Linked DNA regions of Sinorhizobium meliloti. The protein of the gene in region 2 interacts with the protein of the main gene of each other region in a pairwise test. Links are inferred from orthologs where the notes say so. Each region holds a gene or a part of one and is shown on either strand. Other genes may lie near its edges.

The links. The genes of interacting proteins can lie anywhere in the genome.
Region 1: the proteins of panC (region 2) and JOH52_RS15690 interact in binary tests that used the Escherichia coli proteins (3 or more experiments, as listed by UniProt). The link is inferred for Sinorhizobium meliloti from one-to-one orthologs.

What each region holds. Positions count from the first base shown.
Region 1 is NZ_JAGIOS010000001.1:3,242,678-3,249,675, forward strand. Bases 2,065-4,741 are described here. They hold JOH52_RS15690 (NUDIX hydrolase), read right to left. Parts: upstream 3,769-4,741; coding sequence 3,361-3,768; downstream 2,065-3,360. Other genes in these bases: JOH52_RS15680 (NTP transferase domain-containing protein), read left to right, coding at 2,065-3,021; JOH52_RS15685 (TfoX/Sxy family protein), read left to right, coding at 3,025-3,342; JOH52_RS15695 (DEAD/DEAH box helicase), read right to left, coding at 3,778-4,741. In the rest of the region: JOH52_RS15665 (vWA domain-containing protein), read left to right, coding at 1-309; JOH52_RS15670 (XdhC family protein), read left to right, coding at 365-697; JOH52_RS15675 (XdhC family protein), read left to right, coding at 701-1,408; more of JOH52_RS15680, read left to right, coding at 1,405-2,064; more of JOH52_RS15695, read right to left, coding at 4,742-5,277; JOH52_RS15700 (M23 family metallopeptidase), read right to left, coding at 5,477-6,880; JOH52_RS15705 (ferritin-like domain-containing protein), read right to left, coding at 6,926-6,998.
Region 2 is NZ_JAGIOS010000001.1:2,755,177-2,762,288, reverse strand. Bases 4,322-7,112 are described here. They hold panC (pantoate--beta-alanine ligase), read right to left. Parts: upstream 6,260-7,112; coding sequence 5,384-6,259; downstream 4,322-5,383. Other genes in these bases: JOH52_RS13145 (VOC family protein), read left to right, coding at 6,598-7,002; panB (3-methyl-2-oxobutanoate hydroxymethyltransferase), read right to left, coding at 4,560-5,381; JOH52_RS13160 (AzlC family ABC transporter permease), read right to left, coding at 4,322-4,355. Outside these bases: JOH52_RS13180 (hypothetical protein), read right to left, coding at 1-202; JOH52_RS13175 (aminopeptidase P family protein), read left to right, coding at 948-2,783; JOH52_RS13170 (hypothetical protein), read right to left, coding at 2,971-3,210; JOH52_RS13165 (AzlD family protein), read right to left, coding at 3,327-3,635; more of JOH52_RS13160, read right to left, coding at 3,639-4,321. UniProt on the Escherichia coli protein: Catalyzes the condensation of pantoate with beta-alanine in an ATP-dependent reaction via a pantoyl-adenylate intermediate.

The DNA of each region.
Region 1 (6,998 bases), 490 kb from region 2 along the record:
ATGACCGATGGGCTCGAGCGCGACGATACGGCCGAACTGGAGACCGAGATCGATCGTCTGCATCGTTCCTGCCGGCGTCTCGTCTGGCTCAACCCGTTGCTGCGTTTCGACGGTTTCGAGGCGCGCGCCCGAGGAGTGAGGGCCATGCTTCCGCATGTCGACGAGTTCCGCCCGATCCACAATCTCGAATCCGTCGCCGATCTGGTGAAATCGCTGTCCGGCCGCGGAGCTCGCGATGCCGATCCGCGGCGTTTCCTGAACCATGGACGGCTTGCCGTTGACCGTGCGCCGGCGAATGCGTCACAGTGATGTGACTTGATCCGAAGCAGGATCATTGCCTGAGTGCAGTTTTCGGAGTTGCAGCATGCAGAACGAGCCGAACGTCCTCGATCCTTTGGCTGTCGCCCAGACCTGGCATGGGCAAGGGCGTTCCGTGGCCCTTGCGACCGTGATCGAAACCTGGGGCTCGGCGCCACGCCCCGTCGGCAGCCACCTGGTGATCGACGGGGAAGGTAACTTCCAGGGCTCCGTTTCCGGCGGCTGCGTCGAGGGCGCGGTCATCGCGGAGGCTGCCGACGTGATTGCGTCCGGTACCCCGCGGGTTCTCGAATTCGGCGTCGCCGACGAGACTGCGTGGCGCGTCGGGCTTTCCTGCGGTGGCCGGATCCGCGTCTATGTCGAACGAATTGACGGCTGAACGATGGAACTGAGCACACTGCAGATACTCAATGACGCCCGCGCGTCACGCCGCGCCGCCGTCGTCGTCAGCGATCTTTCGGACGGCAGCAGTCAGGCTTTTGTCGAAGGCGATCGCATTCCCCCTGAATGGGCCGCGCCCGTCTCCGAAGTGCTGCACTCGGGCCGGCCCCGCCTTCTGAACCTCGAGGAAAGAGCGCTTTTCTTCAACGTTCATCTGCCGCCCCCTCGTATCGTCGCGATCGGAGCGGTTCACATTTCGCAGGCATTGGCGCGTCTGGCGCCGGTCGCAGGTTTCGACATGGCGGTCATCGACCCGCGCACCGCCTTTGCAACGGCCGAGCGTTTCCATGGCGTCGAGCTTATTGCCGACTGGCCGGAAGACGTTCTGCCCGCTCGACCGCTCGATCGCTATACGGCACTCGCCGCCCTCACGCACGATCCGAAGATCGATGACTATCCGATCAGCGCGGCACTGGAGGCGGGATGCTTCTATGTCGGCGCGCTTGGCAGCCGCAAGACCCATGCGGCTCGGACCGAACGCCTGCAGACGCAAGGAGTGCCGGGAGAGGCGATCACGCGTATCAAGGCCCCGATCGGCCTCGATATAGGTGCCGCGAGCCCGGCGGAGATTGCGGTTGCCGTGTTGGCAGAGATCATCGGGGCGCTGCGGCGTCGCGACGTGAACCTGCCGGCGGAGGGGGCCAAGTGAGGTTCGGGCCCGTACCGCTTGCCGAGGCCGAAGGCGCTCTCCTGGGCCATTCGGTAAAGATCGGCACGATGAAGCTGTCAAAGGGGGATCGCCTGAGCGCCGACGATGTCGCGGCGCTTGCCGAAGCGGATGTCACGGAGGTCATTGTCGCGCGGCTCGAGCCGGACGACCTGCCGGAGGACGAAGCCGCGGCGCGCATAGCTGCGGCGATCGCTCCGGATCACCTGCGGTTCTCGCGGGCCACGACCGGCCGGGTCAACGTCTATGCTACCGCTGCCGGCCTTTTCGTTGCCAATCGCGCCGTCGTCGATCGGCTGAACCGTATAGATCCGGCGATCACGCTCGCCTGCCTTGCCGATCATGTTGCCGTCGACGCCGGCGACATGGTGGCGACGATCAAGATCATCCCTCTTGCCGTGCCGCAAGCGCTCGTGGAGCGAGCGCAGGCACTGCTTCGGGCGGATCGGGCCTTCGAGGTCAAGCCGTTCACGCCGCGGCGCGCGGCCCTGGTGGCGACTGAGCTGCCTTCGTTGAAGAGCCAGGTTATGGACAAGACGCGCGCCGTCCTCACCGCAAGGCTCCTGCAATCGGGCAGCCGCCTCGATAGCGAGCAGCGCGTGGCTCATACTACCGAAGCGGTCGCCGCCGCGATCTCGGACGCTGCCGATTCGCACGACCTGATCATCGTCTTCGGCGCTTCGGCCGTGGCCGATCCGGACGATGTGATCCCTGCCGCCATCCGGCGCGCGGGCGGCGTCGTAGAACACGTCGGAATGCCGGTCGATCCGGGCAACCTGCTCGTCCTCGGGCGATTAGGGGAAATCCCGGTCCTCGGTGCTCCCGGATGTGCACGAAGCCCGAGGGAAAACGGTTTCGACTGGATTCTCGACCGGTTGATCGCGGGCGAGTGGCCGAGCAAAGCCGACATTACCGGGCTCGGCGTCGGCGGGTTGCTCAAGGAAATACCGACGCGTCCGCAGCCGCGGGAAGGGAGCGCCGGCAAGCGGCCGGGTCCCGTCGGGATCGTGGTGCTCGCAGCCGGCCAGGCGAGCCGGATGGGGCCGGATAGCCGCCACAAGCTGCTTGCGGAGTTCGAAGGCATGCCGCTCGTGCGCCGGTCGGTGGAGACCGCCATCGCGGCGGCTCCGGGCAGAGTGATCGTGGTAACCGGCCACCGTGAAGCGGAGATCCGGGCGGCACTCGCGGGGCTGCAGACCACATTCGTCTCGAACCCCGATTACCGGAGCGGCATGGCCTCTTCGCTGGTTGCCGGTCTCTCCGCCCTGGATGCCGGCGCCGGCGGGATGCTCGTCATGCTTGCCGACATGCCGGGCATTACTTCGGCACACCTGGCAAAGTTGATCGCTGCCTTCGAAGCCGAATCCGGCCGTGCTGTGGTGCGTGCCGTCGCTGGCGGTCAGCGCGGCAATCCGGTCATTCTGCCGAAGGAGACTTTCCATGCCGTCCGGCAGCTCGTCGGCGACGTCGGGGCGAGACACATTGTCGAGCGCTGCGGCTTGCCGGTGATCGACGTCGAACTCGGTGCTGCGGCGCGTCTTGATCTCGACACGCCGGAGGCGATAGTGGCTGCCGGCGGGCTATTGAGGGATTGAGCGATGGACAATGCGGCAATCGAGGAGATCTTCGAAACACTCGGCCCGATCAAGATTCGCCGCATGTTCGGCGGCAAGGGCATCTATTTCGACGGCATCATTCTTGCGTTGGAAGTGAACGGCGAAATTCTTCTGAAGGGGGATGCCGAATCGGCGCCGGCGCTCGAGGAAGCAGGCGCCCGGCAGTGGGCCTATGAAGGCAAGGGCAAGCCGGTGAAAATGCCCTATTGGAGCATCCCTGAGCCGGCCTGGGACGATCCGGATGAAATGGCGCGCTGGGTTAGACTTGCCTACGAGGCCGCGCTCAGGTCCAAAAAGTAGAGATGATCGTCCCGGGTTTCAGGCGAGCGCCCGCACCGCATCTGCCGCAAAGCGGGATAGAGGCTGGGGCAGGGCGGTCAGGTCGAACCAGCGGATGTCGGAGAGCTTGTCCGGCTCGGTGAGACGCGGCTCGCCGGAAAAATTCTCCGTCACATAAATCAGCGAGATCCAATGTTGCCGATCGGCTTCGATCATCTGCTCGCTGACGCATAAAAAGCGGGTCGAATGGATGGAAAGGCCGCTTTCCTCCTCCGCCTCGCGTCGGGCCGCATCCTGCGCGAGTTCCATATGATCGACTTTGCCGCCGACGATGCTCCAGTGGCCGGCTTCCGGCGCCTTCAGGCGTCGGCAAAGGAGGATCTTTCCATCCCGCAGGATTGCCAGACCGCAGCCGAGACCGGGGAAATCGATACCGGGCAGTGCCATGAGCGAGAATCAGGCCTTGCCGACGATCAGCATGAAGGCCGGAATGTCGTCGCCGAAACCAACCGGCGTCGGGCCGTCGTCATGATCGCGGCGGTTGCGCTGGCGACGGTCGCGATTGTCGTCATTGGCTGCATTCTGCGCGCGGCCGGGACGGTCGCTGCGGCCGTTATGACGATCCTTGCTGTCGGCATTGCGTTCGATCTTCACCGCGTCGACCCTTTCCGGGACTGTTTCGAGTTCTTCTGTATTATTGCCTGAGGCTGTGACAGGTTTGCGATCGGCGTGAACCTTGCCGGGACGCTCCCTCTTCCGGTCCTTGCGCCCGTCGCTGCCGCGGTCGCGACGGCTGTCGTGGCTCTCCATCGGCTCGGGAAGCTCCGAAAGGTCGCCGTTGAACCATTCGACCTTCTGGCCGATCAGCTTCTCGATGGCATCGGAAAACTTCGTCTCGCGCTTTGTGACGATCGTGAAAGCGGCGCCGGAACGCCCAGCACGGCCGGTTCGGCCGATGCGGTGGACATAGTCTTCAGCGTGGATCGGCACGTCGAAATTGAAGACATGGCTGACGTCGGGAATGTCGAGTCCTCGCGCCGCGACGTCGGAGGCGACCAGCAGCTTGATGTTGCCGTCCTTGAAGTTGGCAAGCATGGCCATGCGTGAACGCTGATCCATGTCGCCGTGCAGCGCGCCGACCGAAAAGCCATGGCGATCGAGCGAGCGGAAGAGCTCGGCGACATCCTTCTTGCGATTGCAGAAGATGATCGCGTTCTTCAGGTCCTCCTGGGACCGAATGAGTTCACGAAGCACGGCGCGCTTCTCGTAATCCTTGCCGTGTGCGGCGACAAAACGCTGCGTAACGGTTATGGCCGTCGAGGACCGGCGTGCCACCTCGAGCCGCTCCGGATTCTGCAGGAAGCGATCCGCAAGCTTCTGGATTTCGGGCGGCATCGTCGCGGAGAAGAACAAGGTCTGCCGCGTGAAGGGAATGAGCTTCGCGATGCGCTCGATGTCGGGAATGAAGCCCATGTCGAGCATGCGGTCGGCCTCGTCGATAACGAGGATCTCGACCCCCGTCATCAGGAGCTTGCCGCGCTCGCAATGGTCGAGCAGGCGGCCGGGCGTGCAGATCAGCACATCGGCGCCGCGCTCGAGCTTGCGGTCCTGCTCGTCGAAGGAAACGCCACCGATCAGAAGCGCGATGTTGAGCTTATGATTCTTGCCGTATTTGTCGAAGTTCTCGGCAACCTGCGCAGCGAGTTCGCGCGTCGGCTCGAGGATCAGCGTACGCGGCATGCGTGCGCGTGCGCGTCCCTTTTCCAGAAGGGTCAGCATCGGCAACACGAAGGATGCGGTCTTGCCGGTTCCGGTCTGGGCGATGCCGAGAATGTCGCGGCGCTGAAGCGCCGGCGGGATGGCACCAACCTGGATCGGTGTCGGTATCGTGTAGCCCGCATCGGTAACTGCGGAGAGAACTTTCTGGCTCAGGCCAAGGTCAGCGAAATTGGTCAAAGGGGAAACTGTTTCCGTTCCGGTTCTGATGAACTCTGATCGATCGTTGGAAAATGCAGCAGCATGTGGCGGCGCTCATACGACCAAAGGCGCCGAAAGTCAAGAAATCCAGCACGTTGAAACACTGGAAGTTGAATCCGCCCGATTCTCATGCTTTTCGCGTCAGGCGCGGGAGAGGTAGCTGCCCGCACGCCCATTGTCAATCGAGATAGCCGGCGAGCTCCGTTCCGGCCCTCAGGAAGCGCGCCGGATCGACGGCGTGCCCGTTCAGGCGAACCTCGTAATGAAGATGCGGGCCCGTCGACCGTCCGGTGCTTCCCGACTTGGCAATGACCGCGTCTGCCTTCACCGCATCGCCGACATTGACCAGGATGGCGGACAGATGTGCATAGCGGGTCGAGACGCCGTTGCCGTGATCGATCTCGATCATGTTTCCATAGCCGCCCGCAGGACCCGCGGCCGTGACGGTGCCACCCGCGGTCGCGCGGACTCGCGTGCCGGTCGGTGCGCGAAAATCCGTTCCGGCGTGCAGCGCCGGACGGCCGAGAAATGGATCCAGCCGATTTCCGAAGCCGCTGGAGACATCGGCTGCCGGCGCCGGGCTGGCGAGAGGAAGTCTTTTTGCTGCGTCACGGGTCTGCTCAAGCTCCAGGAGAGCGCTGTCGAGACCGACCAGGAACCGATCGAATACGTCTCCGTCCTGCGGTTCGGCGAAGGGGCCGCCGATTCCGGCTTCCGCGGCCGTATCCGCGTCGAGCGCTTCCCCGGCTTCCGGGAGCGTGAAGCCGGTATCTTCCACGATCGCCCTGATTGTCGCGGACGTCCTTAGCGCGCTGTCCGTCATCTGCCGGAGATGCGCCATCTGTTCGCGCTCCACGCCCTTGAGCGAAAGCGTGACGTTGGAAAACATACGGTCGGCCCGGTCGGAAGCGCTTTCGCCACCCACATTCCCGGAGGAGACGGGTGCATAGCCGAGTACGGCGGGGCGGGGAGGCCGGTCGTCATCCTTGCCGGCGATGCCCATGATCGTCTCGATGGCCTTGACGCCGCCCCGAGCTTCTTCGCGCCCGTCATAGGCCAGCGGTTCCGTCGCAGGAAAAGTGTCTTGCTGCCCGGTATGATTCAAGTCCGCACCGTCTTCCGGGAGTGCGCCGAACCGGCCGCTTCTCGAGGTCAGTGCCAGCTGCCGCTGCAGAAGTTTCTCGACCTTCTGTTCGACAACCTGCTGATCCAGCAATTGCCGGCTCGTGACACGGTCCACCTGCGCTCGCAGTGCAGTGATCCGGTCCTCGTATTCATGCTGCATCCGCGCCTGCCGTGCGATCGTTCCGCCGATCAGGTCGTCGCGAAGCACCAGATATGTGGTTGCGGCAAGATATCCTGTGCCGAACATGCCGACGAAACAGATGGCCAGGGTCGCCATCCATGGGCGGACCGTCATGTGCCGGACCCTGTCGCCGCTCGCCAGGATCAGGACGTGACTTTGCCTGCGCTTCCCGAAGGCGTTTACCGAACCAACAGACACCACACCACCCCCGCCGATGCGCCCCAGTTTGCGCGTCCGGAGGCGCGCTGCGCTGTAGTTCGCGTTGCTCGACGGCAATTACACTTTGTTAGGGTTAATAAAGCGTGTGTGCGAGGCGTTTTCTCAGATGTTGGTTGAGGCGGTCATCGATCGGTAGAAGGAGGGAGTCAATCCCGCCTCCGCCCGGGCAATGTCG
Region 2 (7,112 bases):
GATGTCGGCGGCAAAGCCACCGCACCTTTAAAGGCTCGTCGTATTGATCGTGATGGGCATCGACCGCTTCGATCCCGCAGACCTCGCACGTTTGCTTTTCCAGTTCGCCTGCCTTCACTGCTCGCTGCACAGCGAGATGAGCATCGTATTTCCCTGGATTGGCACGGCGCCAATTCGCTTGGCGGGTATCGGTTTTCAGCATCGCCGCTCCTACCTCTGCATGCTCCGTTTGAGAGATATCCTCGCAAGTCGACCGTAAGCAGGCTTATCACGAAGCAAACCGTTCTTCATTTGTTTTCCCGTGGACACCGCCTGTTTCCACAGGCACTTCCGTCCCGGACAGGCTCTATTGCGCCGAACTGGATCCTCCCTCCTGCGCCAAGCGCAGGGATGACGATAGAAGGAGTATCGACCGAAAGGGGAACCGAGAAAACGAAAAGGCCGCCCGGTCCATCATGACGGGGCAGCCTTCTCGAAACAAAGGCGATGCCGAAGCATCGCCTGCTGACCGGCTTTTGGCCGACCATACCCGCGAGCTTGAGGAGGAGGAGCGCTCAAGCGGGCTCTACCGTTCCGAAGCTGGCCACCCTGAGGGAGGAGGAGAACAGATGACCAACTATTCTCGGAACTGCAGTCTTTTGAACCGGCGGACGTTCGTCCGTGTTCGTTGAGCGGGCTTATAAACCATAATTCCGATAGAGAAAGATACATTCCGGCATGGGTGCCATGCGCCGCGTGCATATGTATGACAAATGGGCAAATGCGCGTCCTGCACCACCCGAGGTACACGCTGTTCATGGGCGAATCTCGTCTCCCCCCTGCGCGAACGAGTTTAAGTTGTTACTTTATGCAGGTCGTTATTCCAAAACCGCTGCTCCACTTTTGGAAGAGATGCATTAACATGCCCATCTCACCTGCGGTCTCCGCCAAGCTTACCGGGAAAGTCCATGTTCCAATCCTTCGAAGTCACCTCCACGCCCCAGTTCGGCAAGGAGAGAACCACCGCCCTGCGTGCCGCCCTCGCAACCTTGGGCGTCGATGGCTTCCTCGTGCCGCGTGCCGACGAATTTCAAGGGGAATATGTGCCCCGCAGTTCCGAGCGGCTGTCGTGGCTGACGGGCTTTACCGGTTCGGCCGGGGTAGCGCTCGTGACCCAGCGCGAAGCGATCGTCTTCGTCGACGGCCGTTATGTAACCCAGCTCAAGGAGCAGGTGGACGGCAGCGTCTTCACCGGCGGCGATCTCATCGGCGAACCGCCGCATGTCTGGCTGGAGCGCCATGGACCCAAGGGCTTCCGCCTCGGCATCGATCCTTGGCTACACACCGCGGCGGAAGTTCGCCGGCTCGAAAAGGCGCTTGCCGCGATCGGCGGCAGTGTCGTCCTTCTCGACCACAATCCGCTCGACCGGCTCTGGACCGACCGTCCCGCAACGCCGCTCGGCCCGGTGACGATCCAGCCGGTCGAGCATGCGGGGCAATTGGCGAAAGACAAGATCGCGGAGATCGCGGCGGGCGTGGCAAAGGCGAAGGCCGCCGCCGTCGTTCTCACGGATCCCTCCTCCGTCGCCTGGACCTTCAACATCCGTGGCAGTGACGTGCCGCACACGCCGCACCCGCTGGCGCGCGCCATCATCCATGCGGACGGCAGCGCCGAGCTTTTCCTCGACAAACGCAAGACCGGCATCGAGCAGGAAGCCTACCTGACCCAGCTCGCCGACATAATGGCGCCCGCGAGCTTCGACGATCGGCTCGCCGCCCTCGCCTCAACCGGCGCAGCCATCATGATCGATCCGGATCTCGCCCCCTTCGCGATCGGCGAGCTGATTCGCAGGAAGGAAGGTTCGGTGGTCGAGGCGGTCGATCCCGCCCGCCTGCCCCGCGCCTGCAAGAATGCAGCCGAGATCGCCGGATCGACCCGGGCGCACCTGCAGGATGGTGCGGCGATGGTCGAGTTCCTCGCCTGGCTGGACGGGAGGGAGCCCGGCAGCGTCACCGAAATCGGCGCAACCAGGCAATTGGAGGCGACGCGCGCGGCCGTCGGCGAGCGCATGCAGAACCCCCTGAAGGACGTTTCTTTCGACACGATCGCCGGCGCCGGTTCGCATGCCGCGATCATGCATTATCGGGTCACGAACGAAACCGACCGGCGGATCGAGGCCGGTACCATGTTCCTGATCGACTCCGGCGCGCAATACATCAACGGTACGACCGACATCACCCGCACGGTCGCGATCGGCGCGGTGCCGGAAGAACAGAAGCGGTTCTTCACGCTCGTGCTCAAGGGCATGATCGCAATCAGCACGGCGCGCTTCCCGAAGGGGTCACGCGGCGTCGACCTCGATCCGCTCGCCCGGATCGCGCTATGGAAGGCGGGCGCCGATTATGCGCACGGGACCGGCCACGGTGTCGGCTCCTATCTCTCGGTCCACGAAGGACCGCAGCGCATTGCCCGGCTTGCCACGCAGGAATTGCTGCCCGGCATGATCCTTTCCAACGAACCCGGTTACTATCGCCCCGGCGCCTTCGGCATCCGCATCGAGAATCTCGTCGTCGTGCGCGAGCCGGAGGAGATCGAGGGCGGCGACCAGCCTATGCTCGGCTTCGACACGCTGACCTTCTGCCCGATCGATCGCCGGCTCGTCCTTCCCGCCCTGCTGACCGACGACGAGCTTGACTGGCTGAACGCCTACCACGCGGAAACGCTGGAAAAGCTGATGCCGCTGCTGTCGGGCACGGAAACGAGAGACTGGCTGGCCAGTGCTACGGAAGCAATCGTGCGATAGGGTCGGAACGGGCGGCCCGGCGGTGTGGGCTGGGGCTGGGGTACCGCCGGGCCTCCGTTGGGAGGGTCGATTTCTCAACCAACAGCATGGTTATATTTGCGGCGACGCTCTCGCGTAACCCGCGAATTTTACTGAATCGCAGCCTTAATCCGACAATAGTCTGAATGGAGCGCAGGCCCCTTCCCGGTCAGATCCCAAGCATCGTCTTGGCTTGGCCGAGCGCTGCTTCCGAGCCCGCATGGTCGCCAGCCTTGTGCAAGTCTTCGCCCTGCTGGCGCAACTGTTTCACCTTGGCCATGTCGGCCTCGGACAATGATGCGTTGGGCATGGCCGCATCGATCGCCTGCATCATGGCGGGGCACTGGTTGGCAAACGCGGTAACAGGCGCAAGCGCGAGAAACAGCGCAACGGAAATTCTGGTAATCATGGTCGCTCCTCCGTGGGCCGGGGGGCGGCTGCCTCCCCGGCAACGAGAAGATGATAGTCCAGAACCGGCCTGGCGCCAATCCGAGCGGCCGGACCCATGCTGAGGCGGGCGGGAACCTACATGATCAGGTGCCGGATCGCCATGACCGCGATCCAGCCCACGAGCAGCATCCGAAGCGTCGAAAAGCGCAGCCCGACGACGAAGGCGACGAGCATCGCTGCGGCGACGTCCATGCCACCATAGACGAAGGCGGGCGCCACCAGCGTTGTCAGTACAGCCGCCGGGACTGCGTTCAACGCAGACTCGACGCGCGGAGGTATGTTCTTCAACTGCGTGATAAGCACGTAGCCGCCGAAGCGCGTGACATAAGTGGCGACCGCCGCCGCGACGATGAGATAGAGCAGATCGAGGTGTTGCGCGTCCAAGGATCAGGCCTCCTTTTCCACGGCGTGGGTTTCGGTCGCCGGTCGCTTCGGCGGCAGACAGGCCGCAAGCAGGACGCCGGCAAGCGCGCCGATGCTGACATGCCAGGGGGAGCCGACGAAATGCATCGCAGCGACGGAAGCGACGGCGCTCACGGCCACGATCGGCAGAAAGCGGTCGCGCGTGCGGAAGCTCATCACGAGCCCCAGAAAGTAGATCGGGAGGAGCACGTCGAGGCCGATCGCCTTGGGATCGCCGATCAACTGCCCGAAGATCGCACCGATCAGCGTATTGATGAGCCATGGAACATAGATCACGACGCCGAAGCCCGCATACCAGGCGAAGGTGACCGGCAATCCGCGCTGGCCGCGCTGTTCGGTCTCCGCATATTGCGGGTCCACGAGCAGGAAAAATGCGATCAGCTTTTGAACGAAGCTGAAATGGCGGATGTGCTTGGCGAGAGAAGCGGAATAGAGCACGTGGCGGAAGTTGACCGCAAAGACCGAGAGCACCACCAGCCAGGGCTGCACGTTGCTTCCGAAGAGTTCGATGCCGACCATCTGGCTTGCACCCGCATAGACGGTGGCGCTCATGAATACCGCATCGGCAATCGAAAACCCGTTATCCACCGCAAGCGCGCCGAAAAGCGCTCCGAAGGGCGACGCCGCCAGCATGATCGGAAAGCCGCCGCGCAGCCCTTCCCGGAAATCGCCTCTGCTCATGAAATTCTCCTGCGGGGCCGCCCGTAACGAGCATGCCGGACAGATAGGGGCTGCCGCAGATCGCGACAATTCAATTACTCTGATGCGGCGATTGAATTTTCTGATGGTTGGACGCGCGTCATTCCCGAACGAGCACACGAGACCTGGTGCTCGGTCGGCCTACCATAAGAAGGCGGACGCAAAGAACACGCCCGCCCCGACACGTCAGCGCTTTACTTGAAACGTGTGCTCTATGCCCGGAAAGCTGCGCGCCTTCACCTCATTGGCATAGGCCTCCGCCGCCTTTGAGATCGTCGGTGCCAACTCGGCGAAATGCTTGACGAAGCGCGGCTTGAAATCGTTGAAAAGACCGAGCATGTCGTCCGATACCAGTATCTGGCCGTCGCAGGCCGGCGAAGCACCGATGCCGATGGTCGGCGCGCGCAGCGTGGCAGTGATCTCTCGGGCGACCGGCTCCACCGTTCCCTCGACCACGATGGCGAAAGCGCCGGCATCGTCGATCGCCTTGGCGTCGCGGCGGATCTTGGCCACCTCCTTCTCGTTGCGCCCGACCGAGCGGTAGCCCCCCGTCGTGTTGACGAGCTGCGGCATCAAGCCCACATGGCCGAGCACCGGAATGCCACGGCTGACAAGGAATTCGACCGTCTCGGCCATCTCGGCACCGCCCTCGAGCTTCACTGCGCTGCAGCCCGTTTCCTTCAGAATGCGCGCGGCACTGCGGAAGGCCTGCTCCTTGGATTCCTGATAGGCGCCGAAAGGAAGATCGACGACGACGCAACAGCGCTCCGAACCGCGCATGACCGCCTGGCCATGCGCAATCATCATGTCGAGCGTGACGCCGACGGTCGTATCGAGGCCGTAGAGCACCATGCCGAGCGAATCGCCGACAAGGAGGAAATCCACGTGAGGATCGAGAAGCCGTGCGATCGGCGTCGTATAGGCCGTCAGGCTGACGATCGGGCGCTCACCCTTCAGGGCTTCGATGCTGGCGGGGCTGAGCCGCCGTTTCGTGGTCTGGACGCTCATTCTCAGGCTACCTTTGCAAAACGGGCGGATTTCGGGGCAATCACGCGGTTGTCGAGCAGCTTCGTGGTGCCGAAGCGGACGAAGAGCAGGAGCAGGACCGGCTTTTCTTCGATCTCGCTGACCGGCCCAAGCGTTTCCGGGTCGCGCAGCGCCACCACTTCCGGCCGGGCCAGCGGCTCGCCGGCGAGAAATTCCAAGACACGCTTCTCGACCTCGGCCGGTTCGGTGACGCCGCTTGCGATCAGCCGCTCGGCCTCGTCCAGCGCCTTCGGCACGATCGCGGCTGCACGCCGCTCTTGCGTCGTCAGATAGACGTTGCGCGACGAACAGGCGAGCCCGTCCTCCTCGCGCACCGTCGGTACGCCGATGACCGTAACCGGCTGCGCCAGATCCTCGACCATGCGCCGGATGATCTGGAGCTGCTGGAAATCCTTTTCGCCGAAATAGGCGCGGTCCGGCTGGACGATGTTGAAGAGCTTGGTCACGACCGTCGCGACGCCTGCAAAATGGCCGGGCCTCACTGCGCCTTCGAGTTCGGAGCCGAGCTTCGGCACGTCGACCACCGTTTCCATCGGGCGCGGATACATGTCGGAAACGCCGGGGGCAAAAAGGAAATCGACGCCGCCATCGGTCAGCAGCGCCTGATCGCGGGCGAGGTCGCGCGGATATTTGCCAAGATCCTCATTCGCGCCGAACTGCAGCGGATTGACGAATATGCTGGCGACGACCACGTCGTTCTCGCTGCCGGCGCGGCGCACGAGCTCCATATGGCCGACATGAAGATAGCCCATGGTGGGGACCAATCCGATGGATCTGCCCGCGCGCCGATGCTCGGCAAGGGCCTCTCGCAGATCGGCGATGGTGCTGATGGTTCTCATTCCGGACCCTCCAATCCGCCGGGACGTTGGACACGCCCCGCTTCGCTGATATGGCTCCTGCATCGTCAAAATGCTACAGCGACAGTTGCGCGTTCGATAAGACGCGCGGCTGCGGGCGCCAGCCCCGCGAAAAGGCAATTGCACAAATTTTGGCTGCAAGCTCTATCTTGTGCAGCGCAAAAATACAAACGGAAATGGGCTCAAATTCGAAGCGCCGCACCTGATCGGCGCATCAGACGTAGTCGACTATGAGCGGGCGACAAAATTCGGCGAGACCTGTCGGCATGCGGCACATGTCTTCGTCCTTGGCTCATCCCATCTTCAACAAGGAGCACCCCATGCGCATGATTTTCGTCAACCTGCCGGTCAAGGATCTGAAAGCCTCCCGGTCCTTCTTCTCCGCTCTGGGCTTCACATTCAACGAGCAGTTTTCCGACGAGACCGCCGCCTGCATGGTCATCGACGACAATATCTTCGCCATGCTTCTGACCGAGCCGAAATTCCGTAGCTTCATAGTCGGCGAGATCAGCGACACGGCCAAGGGCACCGAGGTCATCACTGCGCTCTCCGCCGCGAGCCGTGCCGAATGCGACGACATGTTCGACAAGGCTATTGCCGCGGGCGGCAAGCCATGGAAGCCGGCAATCGACTACGGCTTCATGTACGGCATCAGCTTCCAGGACCTGGACGGCCACGTCTGGGAGTTCATGTGGATGGACATGTCGGCACAGCAGCAGGCGTGACGATCTAAACTACTGCATGTTTCCTTTAATCGTATCCGATTAAAGGACAAAAACATGCAGCAGATCAAAGTGCTACAGCGACCTTTGCGCGTCTGATAAGACGCGCGCCG